2 regions of the Salinibacterium sp. UTAS2018 genome follow, and region 2 is predicted to be linked to the other one. Evidence: predicted binding sites of a transcription regulator. Region 2 holds the regulator's gene; the other holds the start of a gene.
What was found. The regulator HrcA, encoded in region 2, represses chaperone genes, less so after heat shock. The targets are predictions, from matches to a motif close to TTNGCACTCGNNNNNNNCGAGTGCNAA.

Region 1: ESZ53_RS05080 (Hsp20/alpha crystallin family protein) is a predicted target of HrcA. The motif match lies at 6,987-7,013, and genes of this name have one in related genera.

The regions. Positions count from the first base shown of each region.
Region 1 covers NZ_CP035375.1:1,052,481-1,067,972, forward strand. Annotated here, with positions in the region: gene ESZ53_RS05045 (DUF3488 and transglutaminase-like domain-containing protein) at 1-851, opposite strand, end outside; gene ESZ53_RS05050 (DUF58 domain-containing protein) at 838-2,208, opposite strand; gene ESZ53_RS05055 (MoxR family ATPase) at 2,224-3,195, opposite strand; gene cofE (coenzyme F420-0:L-glutamate ligase) at 3,377-4,165, opposite strand; gene ESZ53_RS05065 (TIGR03557 family F420-dependent LLM class oxidoreductase) at 4,205-5,218, opposite strand; gene ESZ53_RS05070 (alpha/beta fold hydrolase) at 5,434-6,210, shown strand; gene ESZ53_RS05075 (hypothetical protein) at 6,617-6,910, shown strand; gene ESZ53_RS05080 (Hsp20/alpha crystallin family protein) at 7,063-7,503, shown strand; gene fgd (glucose-6-phosphate dehydrogenase (coenzyme-F420)) at 7,612-8,628, opposite strand; gene coaD (pantetheine-phosphate adenylyltransferase) at 8,647-9,135, opposite strand; gene ESZ53_RS05095 (ATP-dependent DNA helicase RecG) at 9,291-11,405, opposite strand; gene rsmD (16S rRNA (guanine(966)-N(2))-methyltransferase RsmD) at 11,537-12,109, shown strand; gene thiL (thiamine-phosphate kinase) at 12,168-13,160, opposite strand; gene ESZ53_RS05110 (DUF3515 family protein) at 13,184-13,720, shown strand; gene ESZ53_RS05115 (D-alanine--D-alanine ligase family protein) at 13,788-14,906, opposite strand; gene ESZ53_RS05120 (NAD(P)H-dependent glycerol-3-phosphate dehydrogenase) at 14,910-15,492, opposite strand, start outside.
Region 2 covers NZ_CP035375.1:786,045-801,536, forward strand. Annotated here, with positions in the region: gene ESZ53_RS03720 (histidine triad nucleotide-binding protein) at 1-196, opposite strand, end outside; gene ESZ53_RS03725 (16S rRNA (uracil(1498)-N(3))-methyltransferase) at 214-945, opposite strand; gene dnaJ (molecular chaperone DnaJ) at 952-2,052, opposite strand; gene hrcA (heat-inducible transcriptional repressor HrcA) at 2,076-3,098, opposite strand; gene ESZ53_RS03740 (DUF4870 domain-containing protein) at 3,310-3,678, shown strand; gene ESZ53_RS03745 (DUF4870 domain-containing protein) at 3,771-4,145, shown strand; gene hemW (radical SAM family heme chaperone HemW) at 4,160-5,410, opposite strand; gene ESZ53_RS03755 (HAD family hydrolase) at 5,514-6,185, shown strand; gene ESZ53_RS03760 (DUF1990 family protein) at 6,285-6,881, opposite strand; gene lepA (translation elongation factor 4) at 6,886-8,754, opposite strand; gene ESZ53_RS03770 (DUF4190 domain-containing protein) at 8,866-9,240, opposite strand; gene rpsT (30S ribosomal protein S20) at 9,719-9,979, shown strand; gene holA (DNA polymerase III subunit delta) at 10,066-11,094, opposite strand; gene ESZ53_RS03785 (ComEC/Rec2 family competence protein) at 11,126-13,501, opposite strand; gene ESZ53_RS03790 (ComEA family DNA-binding protein) at 13,498-14,088, opposite strand; gene leuS (leucine--tRNA ligase) at 14,151-15,492, opposite strand, start outside.

The sequences.
Region 1 (15,492 bases), 270 kb from region 2:
TCGAGCGCGGCCACCCGCAGGTATTCCTCTCCCGTGTCAGACCAGTAGGTCAGTGCTGGGAGCGGTGAATCGCGGCGTAAGTCGTCGCTGAGGCTCAGGATGGGGTTCACCCCCGTGCCGATGATTCCCGGTGCGCTCGTCGCGGGCTCTGCCGGTGTGACGCTCGGGAGCAGCACAGGTACAACAAGCGCCACCGCGAGAGCCACCGCCACCGCCGGCCACGCGGAGCGAACCGTCGTATGTTCGCCCGCGACGAGAAGGATGCCGACATAGGCCAGCGCCGTAACCGCGAAACCAAGCGCATCGTGCAATTCGCTTCGCACAAACGCTGGAACCGCCAGCAGGACGAGGAGCGGGATCGCCGTGAAAGCGGGCTTACGCAGCACGAATGCGATGACATCCATCGCGACGGAAAGAGCGACGGCACCGACGCAGATCAGGAACACAATGCCGGCGTCGGCATCCGCGGGGAATCGCTGACCCTCCATTGAGTCTTGGCCCTCGGTCACCAGTCGCGCGAAACGTTCCGCTGTTCCGACGAGGGGTACGATTCCCCAGAACGCGGTGTTGGCGGCGAAGAGAACAGTGAGCGCCAACCCACCCGCGACGGCACCGATGAGGGAGCCGATCCAGGCTCGGGAGATGAGCGTGTGCGCGACCGCGGCGGCAGAGAGAACGACGAGAACTACCGCGAGGTACGGAAACCACCAGGCGCCTTCAGTAAGCACTTCGCCGAGGCTGCTCGCCCCGACGCCCAGGGCGAGAGCAAGGGTGCCGCTGAGCGACCACACCCGCACTCGTTGCTCGTGAGCGCGCACGCTGCGCGCTCGACTCGCGTCAGTTGTCGTCACGGTGTGCCTGCGACTCGGCTACGAATAGCTCCCACGCGTCACTGATGCCATCGAACGAGTGCACCGAGATCACCTTCCAGCCGGCGTCGCGCAGCTCGTCGCTGGCAGACTGCCGCGCCGGGCCCCTCGCGTGAGCGAAGTAGCCAAAACTTGACGACGATTCCACGACGAACACCACAGCCAGCACCCCGGGGAGAGCCTGCTGCGCCAAGTACGCGATGGTCTCGGGCTCGGGATGAGCGACGAGCGCCACCACTGGCCCACCCGCGCTCGTGCTCGCTACGGGTGCGCCCCACCATCCCGGCGCAGTGTCAACCGGCCCGAACGTCGCAAGGCGGGTCAAGAACTCTTGTTCTTCCGACGCGCGACGGTGCACAATCGATGCCTCCGCTAGTTGTGTCGGGCCTGTCTCGAGGATCTCAACCAAGAAGCCTTCGCGCTTCAACTGCACGGCAGCAGACGCGAGCATGCTGACTACCCACTCGAAGCGGGGGCTGCGCGTGGCCGCCGCGACGGATCCGGCTGGCTGGCGGCCGGACTCGGCGTGGCTCGCATCCGGATAACCGTTCGACCTTGTATCCACGATGATGCGTGCCTCGGGATAACTGTGCTGTTCCTCTTGGCGCACCATCAGACTGCCATGGCGGGCGGATGCTCGCCAGTGCACCCGGCGCATCGCATCTCCGCGGCGATATTCGCGTGTCATCGCGTCGTCGTCGTCGCCTGCCGAGCGACGTTGGAGCACTCGGGCCTCGCCGTCGCCCGACTGAGCGAGCAACGCCGAATGAGACAGCGCGACCACTCGCGGCGTAACAGTGAGCTCCGTAACGCTGCCCACACTCCAGCTACCGAGCGCAAGCGCGAGCGGGTCGGCGCTCTGCAACAGAAGCGGGCCAATTTCGAATACGCCTCGGGCCGCCGGGGTGAGAGAGTACGTCAGTTGGGCCGCGCTGCGGCGGTTGAGCCCACCCATCCGAGCCGACAGCGGAGGCAGCCAACCGCTCGCCGTCGCCCACGGACGCCACGGTAGACCATCGGCCCAGTGCATTCCTCGAAGACTGGTGCGCGCGAGGTTATCGACGCGCAGCGTGACGACGCTGGTGGTCCCTGCCTCCACGATTGGAGAAGCGAAACGCCGACTCACGGCCAGCGATGAGCCGCGCGAACGCACGAGAACCACCGCCATCAACGGCAGCGCGAGCGCAAAACATCCCGCATATAACAAAATCGGCATACCCGCCACATAGCCGCCCACGATCGCGAGATTACCGAGCACCACGAACGTACTTCCACGCGCGGTAAGTCGCACCACCTTCAGCGCAAGCGAGAGGGCTCGAAACGGTCGCAGGCGAGGCATCGGCGTCGACGTCGACTAGGACGCCGCGGAGGCCAGAGGAACCGGCGTCTCCGCGACGATACGTTCGATGACATCAGCGATCGAATGTCCCGTCAGCACAGTGGATGCCTGCGAGGAATGCCGCGCAGGAATCATTCGGTGAGCCAGCACCGTCACGGCAAGCGCATCGATGTCATCGGGCAAGACGAAGTCACGGCCGTCGATCGCCGCCCGAGCCTTTGCCGCCCGGACGAGATGCAGCGTCGCCCGCGGGCTCGCCCCCAACCGCACCTCGGGATCACGACGGGTCGCCTGGGCAATCGCCACGGCATATTCCTCGACCGCTGTGCTCACGTAGACGCGTCGCACCGTCGCGATGAGTTCGCGTAACTGCTCGACGGAGACCACTGCCTCAAGCGCGTCGAGCGGGCTCGTGAGCTCGCGCGAGCGCAGCATCTCCAGCTCGGCAGCGGCATCCGGATACCCCATGGAGATGCGAGCCATGAAACGGTCGCGCTGAGCTTCGGGCAGCGGGTAAGTGCCCTCCATCTCGATCGGGTTCTGAGTCGCGACCACAATGAACGGTGCCTCGAGATCGTACGTGGTGCCGTCGACGGTCACGCTAGATTCGGCCATGCACTCGAGCAGGGCCGACTGCGTCTTGGGGCTCGCGCGATTGATCTCGTCACCGATCAGAATGTTCGCGAAAACGGGCCCCTTCTTGAAGTCGAATTCGCGCGTGTTCTGGTTGTACACAGAAACGCCGGTGATATCGGCCGGCAGCAGATCGGGGGTGAATTGCACGCGGGACACAGTGCTGTCGACCGTGCGAGCCAGCGCGCGCGCCAACATGGTTTTGCCGACGCCAGGAACGTCTTCGATGAGCAGGTGTCCCTCGGCAAGCAGTACCGTCAGCGCCAGTCGCACCGCCTCATCCTTGCCATCGATCACAGTCGAGACGCTGCGAATAATGGCATGACAGTGATCGTGAAACACGTCGGCGGGCATCACGCTGGAGCTAGGGTCATCCATGGATTGAGTCTTACACCCGTCTACCACTAGGGCAATTGTTTGCGGTCGCGGAGGCGTTCTTCGAGAGCGTGGATCGCGGATTGGCGTTCGAAATACGCGCACGAAATGAAGAGCCCCATCCGATTATCGTAGAGGCAAAATCACCGACAGTCGAGCATTATTCCTCTTTGAGGGCGCTCTCGTCATGCGCTTCATCGAAGCCCGCCATCCAGGCCTCTTTCGTGCCGAGGCTGAACATGTCTTCGGGGCCGCTGCGCACGAGCGAACGGGCGCCAGGAGCATCGAGATCAGCAACGTGACTGCCGAGTCCGCGCAGCACAGCAACGGGCAATCCCCCGGCCTTGCCCTTGACGAGATCGGTGGCGGCAGCAACTTCATCCGCGAGCGCCGTGACGCTCACCGCGAGCGGGCGGCCCGAAGCATCCGCGGTGCCTCGCAGGTCATCAAGCACGTGGATGCCGGCGGCACCAATAGCGATGTCAGCCTGCCCCTTGCGCCAGGGCCTGCCCACGGTGTCGGTAATCACGAGGCCGACGGTCACGCCGAATCGCTGCCGCAGGCCAGCACACAGTGTGCGCGCGGTCGCGTCGGGATCGAGCGGCAAGAGCAGAACAATGCCGTCGGGAGTGTTGCTGGAGTCGACACCGGCGGCGGCCATCACGAGACCGAGTCGGTTCTCGACAATGCGCGTCACACCATTCGGGTGCTCGCGCGAAGCAACGATGCGCACGGTTTCGTCGGTAATCGCCTGCTCCCGGTCGGCTGCTTCAACCGAACGTCCTTCGGCCTTGCTCACGATCTTGGAGGTCACAGTGAGGATGTCGCCGTCGAGCAGGCCGCCCGCGTTCACATCGCCGGACTCTGTAACGAGGGCACCCGCGATCACCTCGACAAGGTCGTCACCGGACACGATTTCGGGGATGCCGGGTACGGCCCAGGCGCTCATTCTCACGCTTCTAGTGTGGGGCATTATTCGCGCGCGCTACTACTTGCGCAGTGCGGGAAGCACGTCGCGGCCGAAGACATCCAGAAATTCTCGCTGATTGCGACCCACGTTGTGCAGGTAAATGCGATCAAACCCGGCATCGAGGTAGCTCTGGATGTAGGCACGGTGCACGTCGGGATCGGCGCTGACGGGCATCCGCCCCTCGAAGTCTTCTGGTCGCACCATGCGGGCAAGCTGTTCGAGTTCGAAGGGCGAGCGGATGTCGTTCTTAGCGAAACGCAAACCACCGTTCGGCCATTCGGTGAGCGCGTTGCGCATGGCCTGCTCATCTGTTTCGGCCCAGCTCAAGTGCAGCCGCAGCACGCGGCTCTGGCTTTCTCGACTGCGCCCTGCCTCGCGGGCGCCTTCGGCGAATCGCTTGAGCAGCATGTCGATCTTCTCGAGGGGTGCGGCTTCGGTGATGAGGCCGTCGACGGTCTTGCCGGCTCGCTTCGCGGCGACCGGGCCAGCCGTCGCCACCAAGATTTCGGGGGCGACGTCGGGCATGGTCCAGAGGCGTGTGGATTCGAGGCGATAGAACTGCCCTTCGTGGCGAACGTCTTTATTCGCGAGCCCCGAGGCGAAGAGTTTCTTGATGATCTCGACGGCTTCGAACATCCGATTGATGCGCTCGTGAGCTTCGGGCCAGTACTGCCCAATGATGTGTTCGTTGATCGCTTCGCCGCTGCCGAGGCCCAACCAGTGACGGCCCGGGTTCATCGCAGCGAGGGTCGCGGAGGCTTGCGCCACCATGGCTGGATGCCAACGAAAAGTCGGCGCCGTGACGCCCGTGCCGAGATCGCCTGTCGTCGTCTCACCGAGACCGCTGAGCACGTTCCACACGAACGACGCTTGCCCCTGCTGCGGCACCCACGGCTGGTAGTGATCGGCCGCCATGACGCCGCGGAAACCCCGACTCTCCGCGTGCTGGGCAAAGCCCATCACCTCGCGCGGATGAAAACGTTCGAGCATGGCGGCATAGCCGATATGGGGTGCAGAAACAGTCACGGGCATCCGTCTATTGTGGCGCTTACGGCGACCCAAGTGGGCCCACCATTCGCACAACCGTTGAGTTGGCGGGGCTGCGGGCGGATAATGGCGATCTACTCAATGAGGAGTCAGCATGAATCTCGGCGCGTTTTCTGTCCGTCCCACCACGAAAGACCGCGCTGCGTCTTGTGCGTTTCACCAGAGACGAAGCCTCGAGCGATCACGAAGCCCGATCGTGATTGATCAGCACCGCTAGCCCGCTGATGCACGTCATTCTCATCCCCGGATTTTGGCTTGACGGAGACTCCTGGGCTCCGATAACCCGCGCGCTACGAGATGCCGGTCACACCGCGCATCCGCTCACCCTTCCTGGCTTGCGTCGCCGCGACACTCACCGTGCTGAAGTCACTCTGGCCGACCACGTTGCGGCCGTGGTCGCGGTCGTTGACGCCCTCACGCACGTCGAAGCCGACGGCAGCGAAAACGGCGACGAAAAGGAAGAACCAACGCCACGCATCGCTCTTGTCGCGCACAGCGGTGGTGGCCCGATCGCGCATGCGGTAGCGGATGCCCGCCCCACCTGTCTCGCCAGAATCGTGCACGTCGACACTGTGCCCCTGCCGAACGGCATGCCCATTAACACCGAGCTACCTACCGTCAACGGCGAAATTCCCCTGCCCGACTGGAGCGTGTTCGACGACGAAGACCTCGTCGACCTCACCGACGAACTGCGGGAATGGTTTCGCGAAATCGCTATTCCCCAGCCCGCGCTCATCGCGAGCACCCCGCAATCCCTCTCTACCCCAGCGCGCTTCAGCGTGCCCGCTACCGTGATCTGTTGCGAGTTCGAGGCTGATCAAGTGCGGGAATGGATGAGCAAGGGTGCGCCGTTCGCCACCGAACTCGCGCAGCTCACCGACCTCGAACTCGTGGACCTGCCCACCGGACACTGGCCACAGTTCACGAAACCGGCTGAGCTCGCAGACGCCATCATCACGGCTTTGCATCGCGCCTAAAGCGGGTCTTGTCGTTAGCAACGACTCGCCCTACACTGAGCAAACGCCAACTATTGAAAGGAGCCTCGCGTGTTTATTTTCACTATTACGAAGAACCCCACTACCGCCGGCTCCGTCGGCACCCCCACCGCCTAACCGGTTAGCGTTTTCCGCTCACCGGTTCTGACGGTGGCGGCGCTCACGGAGCACACGACCCAACTCGATCATCGCTAACGGCGATTGGCTGACGAGTCTGCACCCTCATTCGCGGGTGCGTTCGCCTCTCGATGATCTTTCCTCTTTCAGCGACTCGCGATCACTGGGGATGCCGTTGGGTCACCACCTGAAACAGCGCACTTGTGCGCGCCTTCCGCATCCATTTTTCTCACGAATACAGCTCACGAATACAGCTCACGAAAGACATCTCATGAACGCAACACTGGCGGCTCCGAAAGACCGTCATGACCATCCGCCCGAACCCAGCGCCGCCCAGAACCCGCACGACGCAGCACCGCGCCAAGCGATGCCGCGTCGCGTGGGAGTCGTCGACCGTCTTGCCCTGCATCTCGGCGTCGCTCTCATCACCTGGAGTCGCCGGCCGCACCGCTCTCGACTGCTCGCCTCGCCTCAGCAGCGGGCCGAACACCAGCTCCGTCGCGAACGACTGGCTCAGGCCAGGGCTCGCGCCGAGCACCACTATCCGCGGTTCATCATCCGCTGATAACACCACAAAAGACCGCCGCCGGATCTCTCCGGCGGCGGTCTTTTCGTTGTCAGCGAACTGTGAGCGAATTGACTTGGCACTCTCGGGGTGAGAGTGCTAATTTTTTCTTGTTGAGTCACGGTGACTCAACTTTGAGAAAGGGGTTTCCCATGACACTGTCATTTGATCCTTTTGCCGAACTCGACAGGCTCTCCGCAGCTGCCCAGTCCCGCGTCGGCACCCAGCCCATGCCCGTGGATCTCTATCGCCAGGCTGACGAGTACGTCCTCACCGCCGATCTCCCGGGTGTCGACCCCGGATCCGTTGACGTTGACGTTGATGGTCAGTTGCTCACGATCCGCGCCGAGCGTACGGCCGGCGAGCGCGACGGCGCAAAATGGCTCTCGCAGGAGCGTCGTTACGGCTCCTACCTGCGCCAGTTCAGCATCGGTGCCGGGATCGACCGCGAAAACATCAGCGCTAGCTACGACAACGGCGTACTGAGTGTGATTATCCCGGTGTCGGAGAAGGCAAAGCCTCGCAAAATTGAGGTCAGCACCAACGCCGACAACCAGTCTCGATCGACCGACAAGGTCGCGGTCACGAGCTAGCCGGCTGTCAGTAGTCGGCGATTCTTGCCGACGCAACAACGATGGGCGGATGCTTCACGCATCCGCCCATCGTGTGTTAACCCGTGTGCGCGTCTCGCGCGCTAGGCCCTACAGCGCCCGCAAGCGCGGAGCGATGTCACGCTCGAAGAGCTCGAGGAAGCGACGCTGGTCGCCACCGGGCGCATGGAACACGAGGTGGTTGAGGCCAGCATCCACGTACGGACGAATCTCTTCAACGATCTTGTCGGGATCGTTGCCCACGATCCAGCGCGACGCGATCTGTTCGATAGGCAGAGCGTCGGCAGCGCGCTCCATCTCGATCGGGTCGGTGATGTCGTGCTTCTGCTCCTTGGAGAGAGCGAGCGGCGCCCAGAAACGGGTGTTCTCGAGGGCGACGTCAGCATCGGTGTCGTACGACAGCTTGATCTCGATCATCCGGTCGATGTCTTCGAACTTGCGGTCCATCTTGGCCGCGCCCTCCTTGACGCCGGGGATTAGCGCGTCGTTGTAGAGGGCCATGCCCTTGCCCGACGTGCAGATGAAGCCGTCGCCCGCACGGCCGGCGTACCGTGCCACCATGGGGCCGCCGGCGGCGATGTAGATCGGGATGGGCTGGTCAGGGCGGTCATAAATGCTCGCACCGTGAGTGGAGTAGTACTCCCCCTCGAACGACACCCGGTCGGAGGTCCAGAGTTCGCGCATGAGACGGACCGATTCGCGCAAGCGAGCGAAGCGCTCTTTGAACTCGGGCCAGTCCTGCTCTCCGGCACCGCGGAATCCGGTCGCTACTTCGTTGAGGGCCTCGCCCGTTCCGACACCAAGCATGATGCGCCCCGGGTAGAGGCAGCCCATCGTGGCGAAGGCCTGAGCGAGCACAGCGGGGTTGTAGCGGAACGTCGGAGTCATCACGCTCGTACCGATACGAATCGTGCTCGTGCGCTCCCCCACCGCCGCCATCCAGCTCAGCGAGAACGGCGCGTGACCGCCCTCGTGACGCCACGGCTGAAAGTGGTCGCTGACCGCAACACTCTCCATGCCGTGAGCTTCGGCGGCCACCGCAATCTCTACGAGTTCGCGCGGGGCGAATTGTTCAGCTGACGCTTTGTATCCGAGAGTGAGAGTCATAAACCTATTGTGCCGGTGTTAGTCGCGCGGCGCTTGCAAAAATTCAGAAACCACCCGCGGTACATACGGCGCAACGTCTCCGCCGAGCGCCGCCACTTGGCGTACGAGCGAGCTGGAAACGTGCGCGTGGGCGGGGTTCGGCAGCATAAAGATGGTTTCAACGGCCGCAAGATCGCGGTTCACGATCGCCATAGGAGTTTCGTACGCGACATCCACTTGAGAACGGATGCCCTTCACGATGACGCTCGCACCGACCTCAGTGCAGTAGTCAACGAGCAAGCCCATGCTCCAGCTGGTGACGCGGATGTTGCCCGCAAACCGAGCATCCGCTATCGCTTGCTCGAGCAGCGAGACGCGCTGGGCAATCGGCAAAAGAGCCGTCTTACCGGGGTTGTGCACGACGAGAACGTGCACTTCGTCAAAGGTTTTTGCCGCCCGCTCAATCACGTCCAGGTGGCCCAGGGTGACAGGGTCAAAGGACCCAGGAACGACAGCGATCCGACTCATGCTTCAACGATAGTGGCTGGGGCCTGCCGCCGCGTGGGAGTTCGCTGTGCGGGCAAACAACATTGGCCGCCAAGAGGCCTCGTGCCGGGCCCGATTAGCGCCGGGCCCAGCTCGTGCCAGCGCCAGCTCGTGCGCCGGCCCAGTTCGTGCGTGGTCTAGTTCTTGCCGAGGAAGGCTTCGGCGCTTTCGTCGAGGCGGCGTTGCAGTGCTTCGGCGAGCGCCGGATGCTCCGCAAGGGTCGGATCGGCGGCCTGCACCGTTTGTGCCGCCTCCCGAGCCTCTGTGATCAGCTGCCCGTCGTTGGCCACGCGCAGCAGCTTGAGGCTCGAACGCCCACCCGATTGCACTCCGCCGAGCACGTCACCTTCGCGACGCAGCTCGAGGTCTTTGTTGGCCAGTTCGAAACCATCGAGAGTGGATGCCACGGCCTCGACGCGTTCGCGAGCCAAAGACTCCCCCTCGGCTGCTGTCACAAACAGGCACAGGCCGGGGACGCCACCACGGCCCACGCGGCCGCGCAACTGATGCAGTTGCGAGACTCCGAAGCGGTCGGCATCGAGCACGACCATGACGGAAGCGTTGGGCACGTCGACGCCCACCTCGATCACGGTCGTTGCGACAAGCACATCGATGTCGCCGGCGGCGAAAGCGCGCATGAGCTCGTCTTTCTCGTCGCTCGAGAGCTTGCCGTGCAGCGCCTCGATCCGCTTGCCCGCGAGAACCTCGTTGCTGCGGAGCGACGCCAGCACCTCGGTGACGTTGGCAATGGGGCGCGGCGGGCCGGCATCCGGATCGTCGGTTGATTTCGAGGCGGGCTCGGTGCCAGGCTCTTCGGTCTTGGCATCAATCGCGGGGCACACGACGAACCCCTGCCGGCCGATGGCCAGTTCTTCGGCCAGTCGCTGCCAGACGCGCGAGACCCAGCCGGGCTTCTCGGCCAGCGGGACCACGTGGCTGCTGATCGGCTGGCGGCCAGCAGGAAGCTCAGCGATGGACGAAATGTCGAGGTCACCGAAGACCGTCATCGCGACCGTTCGCGGGATCGGGGTGGCGGTGAGAACGAGAACGTGCGGCGGCTTCGCACCCTTAAGGCGCAGAGCCTCGCGCTGATCAACGCCGAAGCGATGCTGTTCGTCGACGACGACGAGTCCGAGGTCGACGAAGCTCACGGCATCGCCCAAGAGAGCGTGCGTGCCGATGACGATGCGGGAGGCGCCCGAGACGGTCGCCAGAAGGGCCTTCTTGCGCTCGGCCGTGGGCAACTGACCAGTGATCAGCGTCGGGCGCAGTTCGGCCGCGAGATCGGGCCCAAGCGTGCGCACGATCGAGCGGAAGTGCTGATGAGCAAGCACCTCGGTGGGCGCCAGCAACGCTGACTGGCCACCGGATTGCGCAACAGCCAACATTGCCCGCAGCGCGACGAGCGTCTTACCGGAACCCACTTCACCCTGCACCAGGCGATTCATCGGCACAGGCTCGGCGAGGTCATGGAAAATCTGCTCGCCGACGGACTGCTGGTCGCCCGTGAGCGTAAACGGCAACGCAGCATCGAAACCTTCGAGCAGGGAGCCAGCCGTGCGCGCAATCGCCTCAGACTCGCGCTGCTTCTGGCGCTGCTGCAAGAGAGCGGACTGCAGCACGAAAGCTTCTTGAAAGCGCAGGGCATCGCGAGCACTGCGCCAATCGGAGTCGACCTTGGGGCGGTGCACGAACTCAAGCGCCTGCGAATACCGCAGCAGTTCGCGTTCGCGGCGCACGGCATCCGGCACCGGGTCCTCCAGCGGGCCGAGGGTATCGAGTACGACCTCGACCGCTTTCTGAATCTGCCAGCTCGCGACCGTGGCGGTAGCGGGATAAATCGGGATTGGCTGCTCAGCCCAGCCCTTGGCCTGCTCAGGCTTTTTTAGCTCGAGCTCATCGCGATCGAAGAGTTCGTAGTCGGGGTGCGCCAGTTGGCGCGTGCCGCGGTACTGCCCGACTTTGCCGGCGAAGATTCCGCGCACGCCGGGCATGAGCTCGTTCGCGCGCCAGGCTTGATTAAAAAACGTAAGGGTCAGGATGCCCGTGCCATCGCTGATCGACACCTCAAGAATGGAGCCGCGCTTGTTGCGCATGGGGCGGTTACGAACCTCGCGCACTTCGGCCACGATCGTGACTGCTTCATCCAGCGGCAACTCGGCAAGAGCCGTGAGTTCACCGCGCCGCGCATACCGCCGCGGATAGTGCGTCATGAGGTCGCCGACCGTAAGCAAACCGAGGCCGCGCTGCATGGAGGTAGCAGTGCGCCCGCCGAGCACAGCACTGAGCTTCTGGTCGAGGGGCGAGGTCACTCTAGAAGAGTACCGGTGACCACTGGCGTTGAGCCCGCTGAGGCCCTCACCCGGGCTAGGCTCGACACGCTATGACTCGCATTATTGCCGGATACGCCGGCTCCCTCACGATTGCCGTTCCCAGCGCCGGAACTCGCCCCACGAGCGACCGCCTGCGCGAAGCGATTTTCTCCGCGCTCGAAGCCCGCGACGCCATCGAGGGTGCGCGCGTGCTCGACCTTTACGCGGGCACCGGCGCACTCGGCCTCGAATCCGCGTCTCGCGGTGCGCCCCACGTCACCCTCGTCGAAAACAACGCTCGCGCCGCTGCCACCTGCCGCAAGAACGCGACGCTCATCGCGGCAAAGGCTCCGCGCGGCTCAAAACCGATCATTCTCACCGCTGCGCGCGCCGTTCACACCTTCTTGGAGACATCCGGCGATCAGTGGGATCTCGTCTTTATCGACCCGCCGTACGAGCTGGGCAATGCCGAGCTCGACGTCGCGCTCGCACTGCTGGCGCCGCAGCTCAGCCCGGACGCGCTCGTGATCGTGGAACGCAGTTCACGCGACCCCGAACCCGAATGGCCCGCCGGGCTCGAACTCGACCGCCGCAAAGACTACGGCGACACCACGCTGTATTGGGTTCAGCCCAGCGAACGCTAGTTCACCCGTTGGAGCACTCTTCGCTGAACCGTTCGGCGGAGCATAGCTTCAGCACGCTCTAGCCCGCCGCGCCATCCCACCCGGCGTAGGGATCCCAGCCGCCACGCTCGGTGTAGGCGACTCCATCGACGAGCAGCCCTTCACCCTCGACCACGCGACCGATGGCCCGGAACCCTGCCGGCAGCACTGTTGCCTCGGGGAACGTCGCGAGCAAGGAATGGTCTTCGCCCCCATCGAGCTGCATTCGCCCGCCCACTGCTTCGGATGAAAGATCGAGCCCCACTCCGCTGGCCGTCGCGATACGGCGGGCGTCGAGCGCGAGCCCATCGCTCAGGTCGAGCATGGCGGTGGCTCCGCCAAGCGCGGCGGCTTTGCCGTCCGCGATCGGAGGGGCCGGCCTGAGTTGGGCGGCTATGGCCTCGGGATGCTGGGCTGTCAGCGCGGCGGCGGCTGCGGCATCCGGTTCCCCGTCAACGACCCCCTCGGTGAACAGCAAACGGAGCCCCTCAGCGGCGAGACCAAGCGTGCCGGAAACGGCGATCACGTCGCCCACGCGAGCGCCTGACCGCAGCACGGGAGCGCGGCCTTCGAGGTCGCCAAAAGCAGTGATCACAATCGTGAGCACGGTCGAGACCGAAAGGTCGCCGCCGATCACTCCGCAGCCGGGCGCGAGAGCTTCGCAGCCTTCGCGCAGCCCATCAGAGATCGCTTCCAGCGAAGAAATAGGGGTGTCGTTCGGGGCTGCAATCGCGACCACCAGGCCCGTGGGCACCGCGCCCATCGCGGCGACATCCGAGAGGTTCGTAGCCGCAGCCTTCCACCCGAGGTCGTACGGGCTCGACCAGGCCAGCCGAAAATCGGGGCCGTGGATCATCATGTCTGTCGTGATCACGACGCGCTTGTCGGGTGTAGCGAGCACGGCCGAATCATCGCCGGGGCCGATCAATTCGGCAGATGCAGAGGGCAGCCGCGGGAAAATACGCTTCAGCGCGGCAAGTTCGCCCACGCCTCCGAGAGTGTCTGGGGTCTCGCGCTCGCGGTCAATCGTCATGAACTCACGGTAGCCTGAAGGCGATGAGAACGACGACCCGCACTCCCCTGATCGCCCTGCTTGCGATGGTTCCTTTGCTGGCGACGCTGGGCGGCTGCGCGGCGACTGTGCCGCTAGAACCCGGAGATGACGCCGGCAACCCCTCGTGCGCTGATGTCATTGTGCGGTTGCCCGACACTGTCGCAGGGCTCGACAAGCGCGAGACCAATGCTCAAGGCACTGGAGCCTGGGGCGAACCCGCCACTATCTTGCTGCGCTGCGGTGTTGCCGTGCCCGACCCCACGGCAGAATTCGCGTGCGTCACGGCGCCCGAAGACGGCATCGACTGGCTACGCGACGACAGCGATGCCCCCAACTATGTCTTCACGTCGTACGGCCGCGACCCTGCGGTTCAGGTCATTGTTGACAGCGATGGCGACCCCGATATTGAGGGCGACGAGGTCTCCGGTTTTGAAGCCCTAAGCGATGTCGCGGGCGCCGTCAGCCAAGTGCCGGCCGATCGCTTCTGTGTTGCCCTCTCGGATACACCGGCACCAAGCGAGACAGAGTCGTCCGAGTAGCACGAGGCGGTACAGCCGACGCTGATGCCCCGCTCACCGCGGTAGCAAACAGCCCGGCTATCGCCGCCTAACGAACGGTTTCGAGACCGAGTTCGATAAGCTCGTCGATCAACTCGGGGTAGCTCATTCCGCTAGCGGCCCAGCATTTGGGGAACATCGAGATCGGCGTGAACCCCGGCAACGTGTTGATTTCGTTCACTACAAATTCGATGCCGTCGTAGAAAAAGTCGACGCGCGCGAGCCCGGCTCCCCCGATCGATTCGAAAGCACGGGCTGCGGTGCGCTGCATCTGCCAGAGTTCACCGTCGCGCAACGGCGCAGGGCAAATGAGTTCGGCTGCGGCCACATCGAGGTACTTGGCCTCAAAGTCATAAAAGTCGCGACCGGTGACGACGATCTCGCCTGCGACACTCACGCGCGTCTCGCCGCCATCGCGACCCGAGAGCACGCCGCACTCAATCTCGCGACCCGTCATCGCCTGCTCGACCAGAGCGGTGGAGTCTTCGGCAAAAGCGGTGGCGAAAGCAGCATCGAGTTCATCGCGGCTCGAGACCTTCGTCACGCCCACGGAGGAGCCAGCGCGGGCAGGCTTCACAAAGACGGGGAAACCGAGGCTGGATGCGCGCGTGCGCCAGACATCCGGAGTGCGTTGCCACTCGAGCGCCGACACAGTCACCCACGGTGCAACCGCGACGCCGGCGGCCTCAAGAGCGAGCTTCGTGAAGTGCTTGTTCATGCCCATGGCCGAGGCGAGCACGCCATTGCCCACGTAGGGCAAGCCGGAGAGCTCGACGAGGCCCTGAATGGTGCCGTCTTCGCCGAAAGGTCCGTGCAAGATGGGGAACACAATGTCGACCTCGCCGAGGATGCGGACGCTGCCGTCGGCATCCACCACGGTCATTTCGCGAGAGGTAGCCGAGTCGGGCCAGCGCACGCGCGTGCCGTTGTCAACGACCTCGGGCATCGCCTCGGAGTTGAGCGTGAAGGTCTCAGCGTTGTCAGGCTGCAGCGTGAAGGCGCCGTCACGAGTAATGCCGACGGGGATGACGGTGTACTTGTCGCGGTCAATTGCCGAGAGCACTCCCCCGGCAGTGGCGCAACTGATGCTGTGTTCTGACGAACGGCCGCCAAAGAGCAGCACCACTGTCACAGGACCGCTCACGGTTGGCGTGGGCTGGATCGTCATTATTTACTCCCCTTGAGGAAGATCGTCAGTGGTGAGATGCGGCGCAATATCGCGCGGGGCGAGCGTGCCTGCCAGAACTTCGGCGACCTGGCTCGCAATCGGCATATCCACGCCCTTCGAGAGCGCAAGTTCAAGAATCGGCGCCACGGACGATAGGCCCTCAGCGGTCTGGTTCATCTGCTTGATGACTTCAGAGAAGCTGTAGCCCTGGCCCAGAAGGCGACCGGCGGTGTTATTGCGCGAGAGCGATGACTCGCAGGTTGCGATGAGGTCACCGAGACCGGCGAGACCGGCGAGTGTTTCTGCGCGGGCACCGAAAGCGACCGAGAAGTCGGTCATTTCGGCAAGGCCACGCGTGATGATTGACGCCTTGGTGTTCTCGCCGTACCCCACACCATCCACAATTCCAATTGCGACAGCGATGAGGTTCTTGAGCACTCCGCCGAACTCGGTACCGATGACGTCGGTGTTCACGAACGAGCGGAAGTAACGGTTGCGCGCGGTTACCGCGACGGCGGTGGCTGTTTCGAGGCTGGCACTGCTCATGACGGCAGCGGTCGGCTGCTCTTTGGCGATTTCGAGCGCC
Region 2 (15,492 bases):
CAGCCAGCAGTGCGGGATTTCCGGCGGCAAGCTCGGTGACGTTGGCGAACTCCTCCGTTTTAGGCACAACCAGCAGGTGCACGGGGGCTTGCGGCGCGATATCGCGAAACGCAATGACCGCGTCTGACTCGAAAACGATATCCGCGGGAATCTCGCGGGCGATGATCTTCGTGAAGATCGAAGGGGAATCGGACATAGCTCTAGCCTAAACCTCTAGCTCCAGCGGCCAAGCTTGACGTTCAATGCCGCTATAGCTGCGGGCCCCGCTGTCGACGTGCGCAACACTTCACTGCCCAATCGAATTGTGGATGCTCCGGCCGCTGTCAATAGTTCGAGCTCGTGATCTGCGACACCGCCTTCCGGCCCCACGACGAGCACGATGTCACGATCGTCTACTTCAAGTTCAGCGAGAGTTTGCGTCGCCGTGGGCTCCAGCACCAGCATCCGCGTCGTGGAGGCAAACGCCGCCAACTGTTTCGTCGTCACGAGGTCGAGAACATCAGGGATCCAGCTTCGTAGCGATTGCTTGCTCGCTTCGCGAACGATGGCCGCCCAGCGATCGCGGCCCTTAGTGACCTTCGAGCCTTGCCAGCGAGAGATGCTGCGCGCCGCCGACCACGGGATGACGCCGTCAACGCCTAGTTCGGTGGCAACTTGAACCGCGAGTTCGTCACGATCGGCCTTGGCAAGGGCCTGGGCCAGGAACACCGCGGGGGTTCGCCGCAGCGATTGCTGCACATCGACGACCTGAATGGTGAGCTCAGTGTGCTCGGCCGTAGTGATGGGGCCCGAAACGATCAGCCCCGCGCCGTTGCCGATCGCAATTGTTTCGCCGACTTTGAGGCGCGACACCGTGACCGCATGCCGCGCTTCGGCATTGCCCAGCGAAACGGAAGCGCCAACCGCCACGTCGTCAAGCTCCTCGTCGATATACAGATGTGCCATAGCGAGCTACAGGAACCGATCCCGAAGTTTGGAGAACAAGCCCTGTTGAAATTCTGCGAAGTGGGGCTTCTTGCTCTTGCGCACGGCGGCGAGTTGCTTGATCAGAGTCTGTTCGGCACCGCTGAGCTTCGTCGGCGTGACAACTTGGATGCCGAGCCGCAGGTCGCCGCGATTAGTGCCGCGCAAACTGGTGATTCCACGATCACGAACCGTGAGCACTTCGCCGCTCTGTGTGCCCGGCTTGATGTTCACTTCGACATCACCATCGAGACCATCGAGTTTCACGGTAGTACCGAGAATCGCGTCAATCATTTCGACCTCGACCGTGGCAAGCAGGTCGTCGTCGGCCCGGCTGAAGACATCATGGTGCCGCACCTTGATCTCGAGGAACAGGTCACCGTTGGGGCCGCCAGCAGGACCCACTTCGCCCTGGCCGGGCATCTGCAAACGCAGTCCCGTCTCAACGCCGGCGGGGATGTCAACGGACAGAGTGCGCTGGGCCCGCACCCGACCCTGGCCAGCACACGTGGCGCAGGGGTTGACAATGATGGTTCCGTAACCACGGCAGGTACCGCACGGGCTCGACGTCATTACGTTGCCGAGAAGGCTTCGAACTTGACGTTGAATCTGACCACTGCCCTGACAAATGTCGCAACGAACCGGTGAGCTGCCGGGAGCAGAGCAGCTGCCCTCACACGTCTCACACAGCTCGGCGGTGTTGACCTCGAGATCGCGGGTCACACCGAACATCGTGTCTTTCAGGCTGACCTCGATACGCAGCAGCGCATCTTGACCGCGCTCGCGACGTGAACGCGGGCCGGCAGTCTGGCTTGACCCGCCGAAGAAAGTCTCGAAGATGTCGCCGAAACCGCCGAATCCTCCTCCGCCGCCGCCGAAACCGCCGTTGCCGCCCATATCGTATTGCTGACGCTGTTGCGGATCGCTCAGTACGTCATACGCGTGAGTCACCGACTTGAAACGCTCCGATGCATCCGCACTGGGGTTGACGTCGGGGTGCAACTCGCGAGCGAGCTTGCGGTACGCCTTCTTGATTTCCTCCGGGGTCGCTTCGCGGGCAACGCCGAGGGCTTCATAGTGATCTGCCAAAGTTCCGATTGCTCCTTACGAGCTCAGTTGTCTTCTAAAAGTCGAGACAGGTACCGCGCTACCGCACGGACCGCCGCCATATTGTTTGAGTAATCCATTCGCGTCGGGCCAAGCACGCCCACGCGGGAGACCCCGCCGCCCGAGGAGGAATATCCTCCGGTGACAACGGATGTCTCTTCTAGTCCAAATTCTGCGTTCTCGCGCCCAATGCGAGTGGATACCGATCCATTTGCTACTTCCATCTCCCCAAAGAGGCGCAACAACGTTACTTGCTCTTCTATTGCCTCGAGCACAGGAAAAATGCTGCCGGTGAAGTCTTGTTCGGTTCGCGCCAGATTTGCGGTACCCGCGAGTACGAGCTTGTCGGCACGGTTCGCCAACACTTGCTCGACCAAGCTCGAGGCAATCTTGCCCACAAAAGCTTGACGTTCCACGGGAAAAATCTGAGCGAAGCTGGCTAGTCGATCCGCGGCCTCCGGGAGCGATTGCCCCGTCAGCGCCGAATTCAGCTTGGCGCGAACTTCGCCCAAGAAGACTTCGTCAAGCGGCTCAACGACATCGATCAGACGCTGCTCTACCCGGCCGGAGTCGGTGATGAACACCGTCATGATGCGGGTCGCGTAAAGCGGAACCAGTTCCACGTGCCGCACGCGGGCCGTAGCCAGCGAAGGATATTGAACCAGGGCCACACTGTTGGTCAGCTGAGACAGCAGGCGCACTGAACGCGCAAGTACGTCATCCAAGTCGTCGGCCTGACCCAGAAAAGACTCAATCGCTTGGCGCTGTGCGCTCGTGAGGGGGCGCAAGTCAGCCAACTGGTCTACAAACATGCGGTAGCCCTTATCGGTCGGGACGCGACCGGATGAGGTGTGGGGCGCCGTGATGAGCTCTTCGTCTTCGAGTAAGACCATGTCGTTGCGAATCGTTGCAGCGGATACTCCGAAGGAATGTCGCTCAACGATTGACTTGGATCCGACAGGCTCGCGCGTAGCAACGTAGTCCTGCACGATGACACGAAGCACGTCAAGACCGCGGGCGGAAACCATTCCACCACCCACCTCTCTTGATTGGCACTCAATCCGTTCGACTGCCAATCTTACTCGACACACCACGACACAGCCGTTGCACCGCGCGAGTCATACCAGTAGCGTGTCTTTGTACTTGAGCGCTACCCTTTTGAGGAAATGCTCAGGTGTGACACCGAGCACTTTGATGAAACCCGGGAACTTCCCTCGTTCACCTGAAAGGCACGAACACATGACTGACGCAAATCCGCAGCCCGCAGCCCCCCAGCCGGCAGCTCAACTGACCACGGCTGAGGACAACCAGTGGGCGTCATTCGCTCATCTGGGTGGAATCTTGGGATTCCTTCCCGCGCTGATTATCTGGTTGGTCTTCAAAGACCGCGGCGCATTCACCAACACCGAAGCAAAAGAAGCACTGAACTTCCAGATCACCGTTGCCATCGCCTACGTGATCTCGAACATTCTGATTGCCGTCGTCATCGGCGGAATCTTGCTTCCGATCGTCTTCATTGTGTCGGTGATTTTCTCGATCATCGGCTTCACCAAGGCTAAGGACGGCACGAACTACCGCTACCCCTTCGCACTGCGCCTCATCAAGTAATTCTGCTTATCGGCAAAGTCGATAGCGAGTGAGCCCCGGGAGCTTCTGCTCTCGGGGCTACTTTTTTGTCCAAGTAAGGCTTTAATAGAGCCATGTCAGATTCCACACCGCCCCCCGCCTCGCCGTACGCACCGATCCAACCGATGAGTCCGAGCGACGAAAAGCTCTGGGCGACACTCATTCACGTCGGGGGAATCTTCTTTTCCTTCGTTCCCGCACTAGTGGGTTACCTCGTCTTCAAAGACCGCGGGCCGTTCATCAACGCCCACGCACGAACCGCACTCAACTTTCAAATAACCATGGCGATCGCCTACGCAGTTTCGGTGGTCCTGATGCTTGTAGTCATCGGCTACCTGACCATGTTTGCCGTGGCGATCATCATCCTGATCTTCAGCATCATTGCAGCGGTTGCTGCCAACAATGGACAGGCGTACAAGTACCCGCTGACCATCGAGTTCATCAAGTAACTCGAACTTTCGCTCTAAATGGGGGCGTCTGCTAGCAATCGCCGCACTACGGCATCCGCGAGCAGGCGCCCTTTGAGCGTGAGGTTTATCGTGCCTCTGAAAGCGGCCGGAGCTTCTACCAGCTCATCGGCGATCAGCCCTGCTACGGCGGTGCGACCCTCAGCATCGAGCGTCGCTGTCTTTAGGCCATCGCGAACTCGCGCGCGAAGGAGAACATGCTCGAGATATTTGCTGGAATCAGCAAGCGTCTCGCGCCCGGCTCCCGGTGAGTGCCCGGCAGCAATCCGGTCGGCATACGCCGCCGGGTGCTTGACGTTCCACCAGCGAACGCCACCGACGTGACTGTGAGCCCCCGGGCCAACACCCCACCAGTCATTACCTAGCCAGTAGCCAAGATTATGACGGCTCGCGTGGCTAACAGCGGGATTGTCATCACGTTTGGCCCAGTTGCTGACCTCGTACCAGTCGTAGCCTGCGGCGGCCAGCTTCTTATCGGCCAACTCATACATGTCGGCCTGCAGGTCGTCGTCGACCGGAGCAACGTCGCCACGTTTGATCTGCGCCGCCAGCTTGGTGCCGGTCTCGATAATGAGCGCGTAGGCCGAAATATGGTCTGGATTTTGCGCGATGGCGTGATCGAGCGAGCGCTCCCAATCGGCCAACGACTCGCCCGGAGTTCCATAAATGAGGTCGACGCTCACGTCGAGCTCAACTTCACGAGCCCATTTCACGACGTGAGGAACCTTCTCGGGGTCGTGAGTACGTTCCAGCGTGGCGAGCACGTGCGGCACCGCGGACTGCATCCCGAAAGACACTCGAGTGAAGCCAGCCTCTTTGAGCGCGAGAAGGTATTCCCTGTCGACAGAGTCGGGGTTGGCTTCGGTGGTGACTTCGACGTCATCCGCAAAACCCCACGTATCGCGCGCCGCGGCAAGCATTCGAGTGAGGTCGGTTACCGGCAACAGAGTGGGGGTGCCGCCGCCAAAAAAGACCGTTGAGGCTTTGCGCGGCGCTACGCCCGCATTCTCCAGCACGGTGGCTGCTTGCCTGATTTCAGCTATTGCTTCGTCGGCGTAGTCCGCCCGCTTAGCTCCGCGCAGTTCTTCACCCGTGTAGGTATTGAAGTCGCAGTAGCCGCAGCGCACCCGACAGAATGGAACGTGGATGTACACACTCCAGTCACGGTCGCCAGAACCGGCAGCAACGCTGGCCGGCAAGGCTCCATCGAGAGGGGCAGGATCAGCTATCGGCAACGCACCTGGCACGAACTAATCCCCTAACAACTGATGAAGAAAGTGCGCCGCTCATGACAGCGAGCAGCACCCGTCAATTGTCGCACCTCTCGCGTGGGAGCATGGATGGGTGACTATGCACATTCTCTGGGACATCGACGGAACGCTCATCCACAACTCCACGGACGGTGCCACCGTCTACCTCGAGGCGTTCACCCACGTCACGGGTGAAGCTCCCCGCCAGTTCATCACGAACCCGCACGGGCAGACCGAAGGCCAGATTCTCGCTGCGCTTCTCGAGATCAACGGGCACCCCGCCGCCATGCTCGACGATGTGCTCACCGAGCTAGACGTGCGCACCGCCAAGCTGCTCGAGACTGGCTATGTGCGAACGGCAGTACCCGGCGGCCCGGCAGCGCTCCTCCACGCGGCCGGTCACGGATGGACCAATGCGCTGCTCACGGGCAACGGCCCGCAGCACTCGCGCGTGAAACTCACCGCCGCCGGCTATTCAGAAGAAGACTTCGACTGGACTCACTCGTTTTTCGGCGACCGTTCGCCTGACCGCCACCACCTCACATCGCTCGTCGCCACCATGCTCGGTGACCGCCCCAGCGTCATCATTGGCGACACCCCGAACGACGGAATAGCTGCCGATTCAGCTCAAATTCCGTTCATCGCCGTTGCAACCGGGGCTTACAGCGTGGCCGATCTCCGCGACACCAGTGCCCTCGTCGTCGTCGACGATCTGGTCGGTGGTCTCGAGGATGTATTGGGCACTATCGACGAACTCGCACGCCGAGGCTGATCGCAACGCCGCGCAGGATGCAGCAGTGAAGTTCGGCAGGACTAACGTCGAGTAGCTAGGTGCACGCTCGGCTCCGCTTGAGCCACGGTCTCCGGGTCGTTATTTCGACGAACGAATTGCTCCGGAAAGAGCACGCAGGTAGCGGGTCACGACGATGTATTGGAAGATTCGAAGAGCCGGAGCCACCAACATCCATTTGAAGGATGCCGGTCGAGAAAATGATCGCACCGTCATCCACACTGAGTTGTCGTCGCGCAGCTCTACCATGAATGACTCTTCGCCCCGCAGCGGATGCCCTTCGAGCGTTCCGTAAGCAAAGCCGGCAACTTTCGGGTCGTCGACCACGTAGACCACCCGCACAGGCTCATGGGCCGTAAACCGACCGCTGCCTATCGAGAGCACGATGGTGTCTCCGGCTCGCACATGCGGGTGCTCGCTGTTATCGACCGACAGATCCCGGTTCTCACCGTGCGGGTCGCGAGGCAGAAGCGTCACGCCAAAACCGCTGCGACGTTTCACACCCCAGGTCAACACTTGTTCGCGTGCGAACGCCCAGCGATCTTCTCCATGCCCGATTCGAGCGCTGCGTTGAACCCGGCGGAATCCGGCGGGGGGAAGCACCGTAAAGGTCTGGCCACGCGTGGCACCGACCGCCCCATACGTAACAGGGGCATTGGGGTAGGTGCGCGCATCCATCGGTTTACTTCTTGTCTTTTCCGGCTTCGACTTCGCCCGAAAGCGCAGCGATGAAGGCAGACTGCGGAACCTCGACGCGACCAACCATCTTCATGCGCTTTTTGCCCTCCTTCTGCTTCTCGAGGAGTTTGCGCTTGCGGCTGATGTCACCGCCGTAGCACTTAGCGAGAACGTCTTTACGCATCGCACGGATCGACTCCCGCGCAATGATGCGAGCGCCGATGGCGGCCTGAATCGGCACCTCGAACTGCTGGCGTGGGATGAGGTTCTTCAAACGCTCTGTCATGAGAACGCCATAGGCATAAGCCTTATCGCGGTGCACGATGGCGCTGAACGCGTCGACGGCCTCGCCCTGCAGCAGGATGTCAACCTTCACGAGGTCAGCCTCTTGGTCGCCACTGGGTTCGTAGTCGAGGCTCGCATAGCCCTGGGTGCGGCTCTTGAGGTGGTCGAAGAAGTCGAACACGATCTCACCGAGGGGCATCGTGTAATGAAGCTCTACGCGGTCGGTACCGACGTATTCCATGCCCTGCATGGTGCCGCGGCGCGACTGGCACAGCTCCATGACCGTACCCACGAAGTCTTTGGGGGTCAGGATGGAAGCCTTCACCATCGGCTCAGAAACGCTCGCGATCTTTCCGCCAGGGAATTCGCTCGGGTTCGTCACAGTCGTGAATTTCTTGTCGTCGCCCATCACTTCGTAAATAACCGAAGGAGCCGTAGCGATCATGTCGAGGTTGAACTCGCGTTCGAGACGCTCGCGCACAATCTCCAAGTGCAGGAGGCCCAAGAAACCACAGCGGAAACCGAAGCCGAGAGCTACGGATGTTTCGGGCTCATAAACCAGGGCGGCATCCGACAGCTTCAACTTGTCGAGAGCTTCGCGCAGTACCGGGTAGTCGGAACCATCGATCGGGTACAGCCCCGAGAACACCATGGGCTTCGGCTCTGAGTAGCCCTTGAGCGCGACCTCGGCCGGCTTGGCATGGTTCGTGACGGTGTCGCCAACCTTGCTCAGGCGCACATCTTTCACACCGGTGATGAGGTAACCCACTTCACCAACGCCTAGGCCCTTCGTGGGAGTCGGCTCGGGAGAGCTCACACCGATCTCAAGCAGTTCGTGTGCCGACTTAGTCGACATCATCATGACCTTCTCGCGCGGCGAGAGCTGGCCATCGACCATACGTACGTAGGTAATAACGCCACGGTAGGCGTCGTACACCGAGTCAAAAATCATGGCGCGAGCCGGAGCATCCGGGTTACCGACCGGAGCCGGGATGAGTCGCGTAGCCTCGTCGAGAAGCTCAGAAACACCCACTCCGGTCTTGCCCGAGACGCGCAGCACCGTCGACGGGTCGCAACCGATGAGACCAGCGATTTCTTCGGCGTACTTGTCGGGATCTGCTGCCGGCAGGTCGATCTTGTTCAGCACCGGAATGATCGTGAGGTCGTTCTCCATCGCCAAATAGAGATTGGCGAGAGTCTGAGCCTCGATACCCTGAGCGGCATCAACGAGAAGAATGGCTCCTTCGCAGGCGGCCAGCGAGCGGGACACCTCGTAGGTGAAGTCCACGTGACCAGGAGTGTCAATCATGTTCAGCGCGTAGGACTGTTCCTTACCGTTTTCGTCGGTAAGCGCCCACGGCATTCGAACGGCTTGGCTCTTGATCGTGATGCCGCGCTCACGCTCGATATCCATACGGTCGAGGTACTGCGCCCGCATATCGCGGTCGCTAACAACCCCAGTGACCGACAGCATGCGGTCAGCGAGGGTGGACTTGCCATGATCGATATGCGCAATGATGCAAAAGTTGCGGATAAACGCAGGATCGGTCGAAGCAGGCTCAAGTGTGTAAGAGGCGCGAGGAGACATCCGCCCAATTCTCCCATGAAGCGGACGTTCCTGCGCGCACCCGCCCAATACGACAGGCCGGAGCCATTACGGGGGCGGATGCTCGGGCTGTCACTGCGCCAGAAAGTGCCGCTAGAACGCTGCTGCCAGCAAGAGGAATGGCAGAGTCGCCAGTGCCCCAGCGATAACGACCAACACCCAGCCGAAGGTGGCAACGCAGGCGAGGACGATCCCCCAAATAGAGAAACCCCGTCCCGTTGGTTCATCGCGCAAGCCGAACACACCCAAGATCACCGCAGCCAGCGGCACGACAACGCTCTGCGCAAAGAAGAGCGAAGCGATACCTAAGCTGAGCGCGAGCACGCTCATTGTGCGGGAGGCTGCGGCGCGAGGGGCAGACGCGGTGGTGTACTCGTTAGTAGCGGTGGGCACGTCAGTAGAGGTGGGCACGTCAGTAGCGGTGCGCTCGTCAGTTGCGGATGAAACTGAAAGGGTTGAAGAGGTCATGTATCTAAGGTAAAAAAGCCGACGACCGTCGGGTATCGGGGTAACCCCCGAAAGTGCAGGGGGACGGCCCGCCTGCCGACGTGCCGGCGAACTCTGATGGGGACTTTAACCCGAGAGCCAGGCGTGGCAACAACGGCACACAGACACGTTCACTATTCTGGAGATTGCTTACAGGACAAGTCAGCGGCGCTGAAGGCTTAGTAAACCGCGCAAACAAGTTTGCACGGCGCTGGGGTCGCGCAATTGCTCCGCAATTGCCATAGCTCCACCGGAACCGCGCAAACAAGTTTGCACGGCGCTGGGGTCGCGCAATTGCTCCGCAATTGCCATAGCTCCACCGCGCTGGTAACGTTGCCTGTTGGCTTATGCATACGGTTCTTCGTCGAACGGTATGCGCATCGCGGCCGGGAATCAGAACACCGATTCTCTTCCACGGCCGCCCACCATCTCTGATCCACAAACAAGAAAGCACATAAACGTGGCAAATATTAAGTCGCAGATCAAGCGCATTGGTACCAACAAGAAGGCACAAGACCGCAACCGCCAGGTCAAGAGCCAGGTCAAGACGGCTATCCGCGCCACGCGCGCAGCGATCAAGGCTGGCGACAAAGACGCCGCCCTCGCAAGCTTGAAGCTCGCATCCAAGTCGCTCGACAAGGCTGCTGGCAAGGGCGTTCTGCACAAGAACCAGGCAGCGAACCGCAAGTCGGCCATCGCCAAGCAGGTTGCATCTCTCTAAAGCTCTCTGATCGGCATTACGCCGAACACACAAAAGCCCCTGCCGCTCGCGGTCAGGGGCTTTTGTCGTTAAGCGGTGCTTTCGAGCTAGCGGATGCCGCGGGCGGCGACCACAGAAATCATGCGCTCCAGCGCGAACACAGGGTCGCGCCCCAACCCTTTCACCTGAGCATCTGTATCGGCGATGGCCTCAATGGCGGAGCCAAGCCCCGCGTCGCTCCAGCCGCGCAAATCTTTCATCGCCCGATCAGCCTGCCACGGCGCCATCCCAAAGGTCTTTGCGGCTTGCCCCGACGACATTGACCCGCCCGAGAGTTTCGCCATCGTGCGCAACTTCGACGCAAATGCAGCAACGATCGGCACCGGGTCGGCGCCCGAAGCAAGAGCGTGACGCAAAAGCACAAGAGCTTCACCGGAACGCCCGGCAATCGCGGAATCTGCGACTTTGAAGGCGCTGGTTTCGACGCGGCCCGAGTAATAGCGGGCAACAGTGGCTTCGTTGATTTCGTCGGCATCGTCGGCGAGAAGCTGCTGGCAGGCTGCGGCGAGTTCTGCAAGATCTGCAGAGAACGCTGAAACGAGGGTGCGTAAGGCGCCTGGGGTAACGCGGCGGCGCTTGGCGGCGAACTCGGCGGAGGCGAAATCGTATTTCTCGGCGTCTTTCTTGAGTTCGAGGCACGCGATTTCTATCCCGCCGCCCTTGCCCGCACGAATGGCGTCGAGGAGTTTCTTACCGCGCACTCCCCCAGCATGACGAAGTACGAGATACGTGTCCTCGGCCGGAGCTTCGAGGTATGACAGCGTTTCGGTGATGAAAGCGTCAGTACACTTCTCTACGTTTGTGACTCGAATCAGCCGGGGTTCACTGAAAAGCGAGGGGCTGGCGAGGCTAATGAGCTCGCCCGGGCCGTAGTGATCGGCTTCGAGGTCGTTGACCTCGAGACTGGGGTCTTCAACTTTGAGGGTGTCGCGCAGCATACGGATGGCTCGATCGGCGAGGAAACCTTCCGTGCCGCTGACAAGAATGATCGGTGCGGGGCGCACCTTGTTCCATGCCAACTGCGGAATAGCGACTTTGGACTTCGCCGGCGGTCGGGCGGGGGTTCTGGCGGCCACAAGTCTCCTCAATTTGAACTGCGAACCCAGCCTAATGCCGGGCGCCCACATCCTTCTCCGACCACACTGAGACGGCACCGGACCTGCTCGCGGGCGACACCAGCACGAGTCCGTTCAGATCGCTTCGAGCTACCGCGGTGCCTGCGTCTTCGAGCATGGCAAGAGCGGAATCGGTCGGATGCCCGTACCCGTTGTCCGCGCCGACGCCGATGAGTCCGAGAGTGGCTCTCAGCGCGGAATAGAGGGCCGGATACTGGTCACCAGAACCGTGATGGCTGACTTTGACGACATCCACTTGCCGGAACGTATGGCCTGCCACGAGGCGCGACTGAGCACTCTCGCCGAGGTCCCCCAAGAAAACCGAGCTGAGGCAATGTCTCAGGCAATCGGAGCGCGGCTGGAACTCGATAACAACGCTCGCATCGTTTCCTGGATCGATGCCGGCAACCTGAGCAGGTGGCCAGAGCACGCGCCACTGGAGTTCGCCGAGTTGCCCGCGATTTCCCGCGTTCACCGCGACGACCTGTGCGCCACCGGCCGCGAGGTTGTCGAGCAGTGCTTCGTCGGTGGGCGAGCCGGTGGGCCCGACAAGTACAACGTCTGCTCGGCCGACGACAGCCTCCGTTCCTCCCACATGGTCGTGGTCAAAATGTGTCAACACGAGCAGATCTATGCGGTCAATTGCGAGACGATCAAGGCAGGCTTCGAGTAAATCCGGTTCTGCGCCGGTATCGATCAGAGTAACTTCTTCGCCACTGCGCATGACCACCGCATCGCCCTGGCCCACATCACATTGCGCGAACTGCCACTCCTTCGGCCACGTCATCGCCGCACTCACCGCCGATCCCACCACAACAGCAAGGGCGAGCGTCGACGCGATCGCGAGCGAGGTGAGGGCGTGGGTCTGCCAGATCCCCTTGGTCACCAGAGCAGCGAGGAGAAGAATCGTGAGCACGCTGAGCGTCAGCACTCCCACCCAGCCCTCCCACCACGGGATGCGTGCCCACGGAGCGTCGGCAAAGAAGTCCGCCACCGCGGCGACCCACGCAGCGGGCAGCCAGGCGATCCACATCAGCCCCAACCCGAGGACCGGGAGCACAGAGAGCGCCACGCAAGCCGCGAGACCGACGACGGTCGCAATGGGTGCCGCTGGAGCGGCCAGGACGTTCGCGAGCACCCCGTAGGTCGGCAGTGAGGGCTGCAGCAGTAGCAGCACGGGCTGGCAGGCCAGCTGAGCGGCTAACGGCACAGCAATCACCAGTGACAGCCATCGCGGTATCCAGCGCCCCAGAAGCTGCGCGAGCGGCTCGGCAAAGAGAAGCAGACCTGCCGTGGCGAACACCGAAAGCACAAACGCGAAGTTGCGCGATAACCAGGGGTCGAAGGCGAGGAGCGCGATCGTCGCGAGTGAGAGCACCGCCATACCTCGGATAGGCCTGCCGCTGCCCAGCGCGATCAACACGAACGTCGCCATGAGTGCTGCCCGAAGCACGCTGGGGTCGGGCGTGACAACGACGACGAACGCGATCAACACGAGGATCGAGAGGCCGATCCGTAAAGCCCTAGTAGCACCGACCCGGCCACCGAGAGCCATGATGAGGCCGACGACGATCGCGCAGTTGGCGCCCGAAACTGCGGTGAGGTGACTCAGCGAGCTGGTCTTCATCGCGTCATCCAAGTCGTCACTAACCGCGCTCGTATCGCCGATGGCAAGCCCGCCTAGGAGCTCGCCGCCACCACCAGGCAACTGCGATGTTGCTGCCGAGAATGTGCGTCTCAGCTCATTCGCCCAGTCGAATTGCCAGCCAGGATCGGCCTGCCACTCTGGTTCGTCGGTAGCGAAGAGCAACACCGCCCGCCCATCTCCCGGGGCGGTGCTCGCCAAGGTGCCCGTGACCGCAAACGTGACGCCGATCCCCCACGGCTCGTCTTCACCGCCTGCTGCGAGGTCACTGTCCTGTTCTTCAGTAGGGTCAGCCGCGACCGCGCCAAATCCGCCCCGTTCTGTGAAGATCAGAGCGGGCGATTCGAGCTCGAACGTTTCGCCGTCGACCTTGAGCAGGGTGATGGTCGCCTGAAAAAAGTCGGCGTCGCGTTGGAGGGCGGAGGTGGTTGTAGCCGTAGCGGTGACCGTCGTGTGTTTCGCCGCCAGCGTCGCCAGTGCCGCGGGCTGACGGCTTTCAGCGTGGACGGTGACCGATGTCGAGCAGAGGGCGGCGAGAACGCACCCCAGGGCGAGGCTCGCGAGCAGGCGCCGCTGACTCATCAGTGCGCCCGCGATGAGCAGCGCGGAAGCAAGCCACAAAGCGATAGCCACGGTAAGGGCCCACGCCGGCACTCCGATTACCAACACGGTGACGAGCCACGCACCCGCTACGGGCAGACTCAGCCGCAGGTCGAGGCTCATACCGTGACCAATTCGCGAAGTCCGTCAAACGTAGCGTCGCCGATTCCAGCGACATTGCGCAGATCATCGATGCTCGTAAAACGTCCATTCGCTTCGCGCCACGCGAGGATGCGAGCGGCCATCGCTGGCCCGATACGAGGCAACGTATCGAGAGCCGCGGCATCCGCAGTATTCAGATTGACTCGACCATCGGATGCCGTAGCCGCGTCAGCCTCGTCGCCCGCAGCGGGCACTGCGAACTGCTCTCCATCGGTCAGCACGCGCGCGAGGTTGAGTTGATCACGGTTAGCCTCCTCGGTGAAACCCCCGGCGGCAGCGATCGCGTCAATGACGCGTGATCCTTCGGCCAGCTCGAAGAGCCCCGGGCGTACCACCGCCCCCGTAACGTGCACGAACAGAGCGGGCGATTCCACCACGAACGCGTCGTCGTCTGAGCCCACTTCGCCGCGCGCAATCTCTACAGCAGTAGGGCTGCCGGTGAGAGCGGTCGCGAGGATGGCACAGCCGAGCGCGACAAGCACCACCACGATGACGGCGCCAACACGCACCCGCAGCCGTGTCTTACGGGCCTGCTCGAACTCTTCCACCTGCACAAACTAAGCGCGCCCCGATTGCTCGGAGCGCGCTTAGTTACAAGGTGTGAAGTGTTTTAGCCTTCGGTGAGCTGTGGACGAGTCGCGATGCTCACAATCTTGGGTGCGCGCACGATTACTTTGACAATCTCGCGGTCACCAACGGTGCGCTTGATCGCTTCTGATGCCATGGCCAGAGCTTCGAGGTCCGCGCTGTCGATCTTGGGCGAGACTTCGAGGCGGTCACGAACCTTGCCATCCACCTGAACGACAGCCGTCACCGACTCTTCAACGAGGAGCGCCGGGTCGGCCTTGCGCCAGCCAGCAAGAGCGACCGTGGGCTCGTAACCGAGCTTCTCCCACATCTCCTCGGCCGTGTGCGGAGCGAACAGGCTCAGGGCGATTGTGATGACTTCAGCTGCTTCGCGAACAGCAGCATCGCCGCCGCCAGCACCGGTGTCGATGGCCTTACGGGTCACGTTCACGAGATCCATGATGCGAGCAACGAGCACGTTGAACTTCAACGACTCGGCAAGGCCAGGGCCATCAGCGAGGAAACGGTGGGTGGCGCGGCGCAGCGTGGTGTCGCCCGTCTTCCACTCGATCTCGGGAGCACTCGTGACATCCCGCACGACACGGAAGGCGCGAGCCAGGAACTTGTGTGACGCCGCAGGCGACACGTCTTCCCAGTTGATGTTCTCCTCAGGCGGGCCAGCGAAGGCCAGCGTCAGACGCAGAGCGTCGGCACCGTGCTCGGCAATTTCGCCCGAGAAGGTCACGGCCTTGCGGCTGCGCTTCGACATCTTCTTGCCCTCAGAGAGAACCATGCCCTGGTTGAGCAGCGCACTGAAGGGCTCCGTGAAGCTCACGTAGCCGAGGTCGAAGAGCACCTTGGTGATGAAGCGCGAGTACAGCAAGTGCAGAATCGCGTGCTCGACGCCACCAACGTACTGGTCGACGGGAGCCCACTTCTCGGCCTCCGCCGGGTCGAAGGCCTGGTCGGGATCGTTCGGTGACAGGAAGCGCAAGAAGTACCAGGAGCTGTCAACGAAGGTGTCCATCGTGTCGGCATCGCGCAGGGCAGGGCTGCCGTCGCGCGGGTCTTCGACGTTGATCCAGTCTTCGGCGGCCGCGAGCGGCGACTTGCCCTTGGGCTTGAGGTCGAGCCCCTCAGTCGACGGCAACTCAACGGGCAGCTGCTCGAAGGGAACCGGGATGAGTTCGCCATCCGAACCGTGAATGATCGGGATGGGGGTTCCCCAGAAGCGCTGACGGCTGATCAGCCAGTCGCGCAGACGATACGTCTTCGCGGCGCGGCCGGTGCCAGCTGCTTCGAGCTGTTCCACGATCTTTTTGATCGCGTTGGACTTGCTGAGTCCATCGAGCGGACCCGAGTTGATCATGCGGCCATCGCCCTGC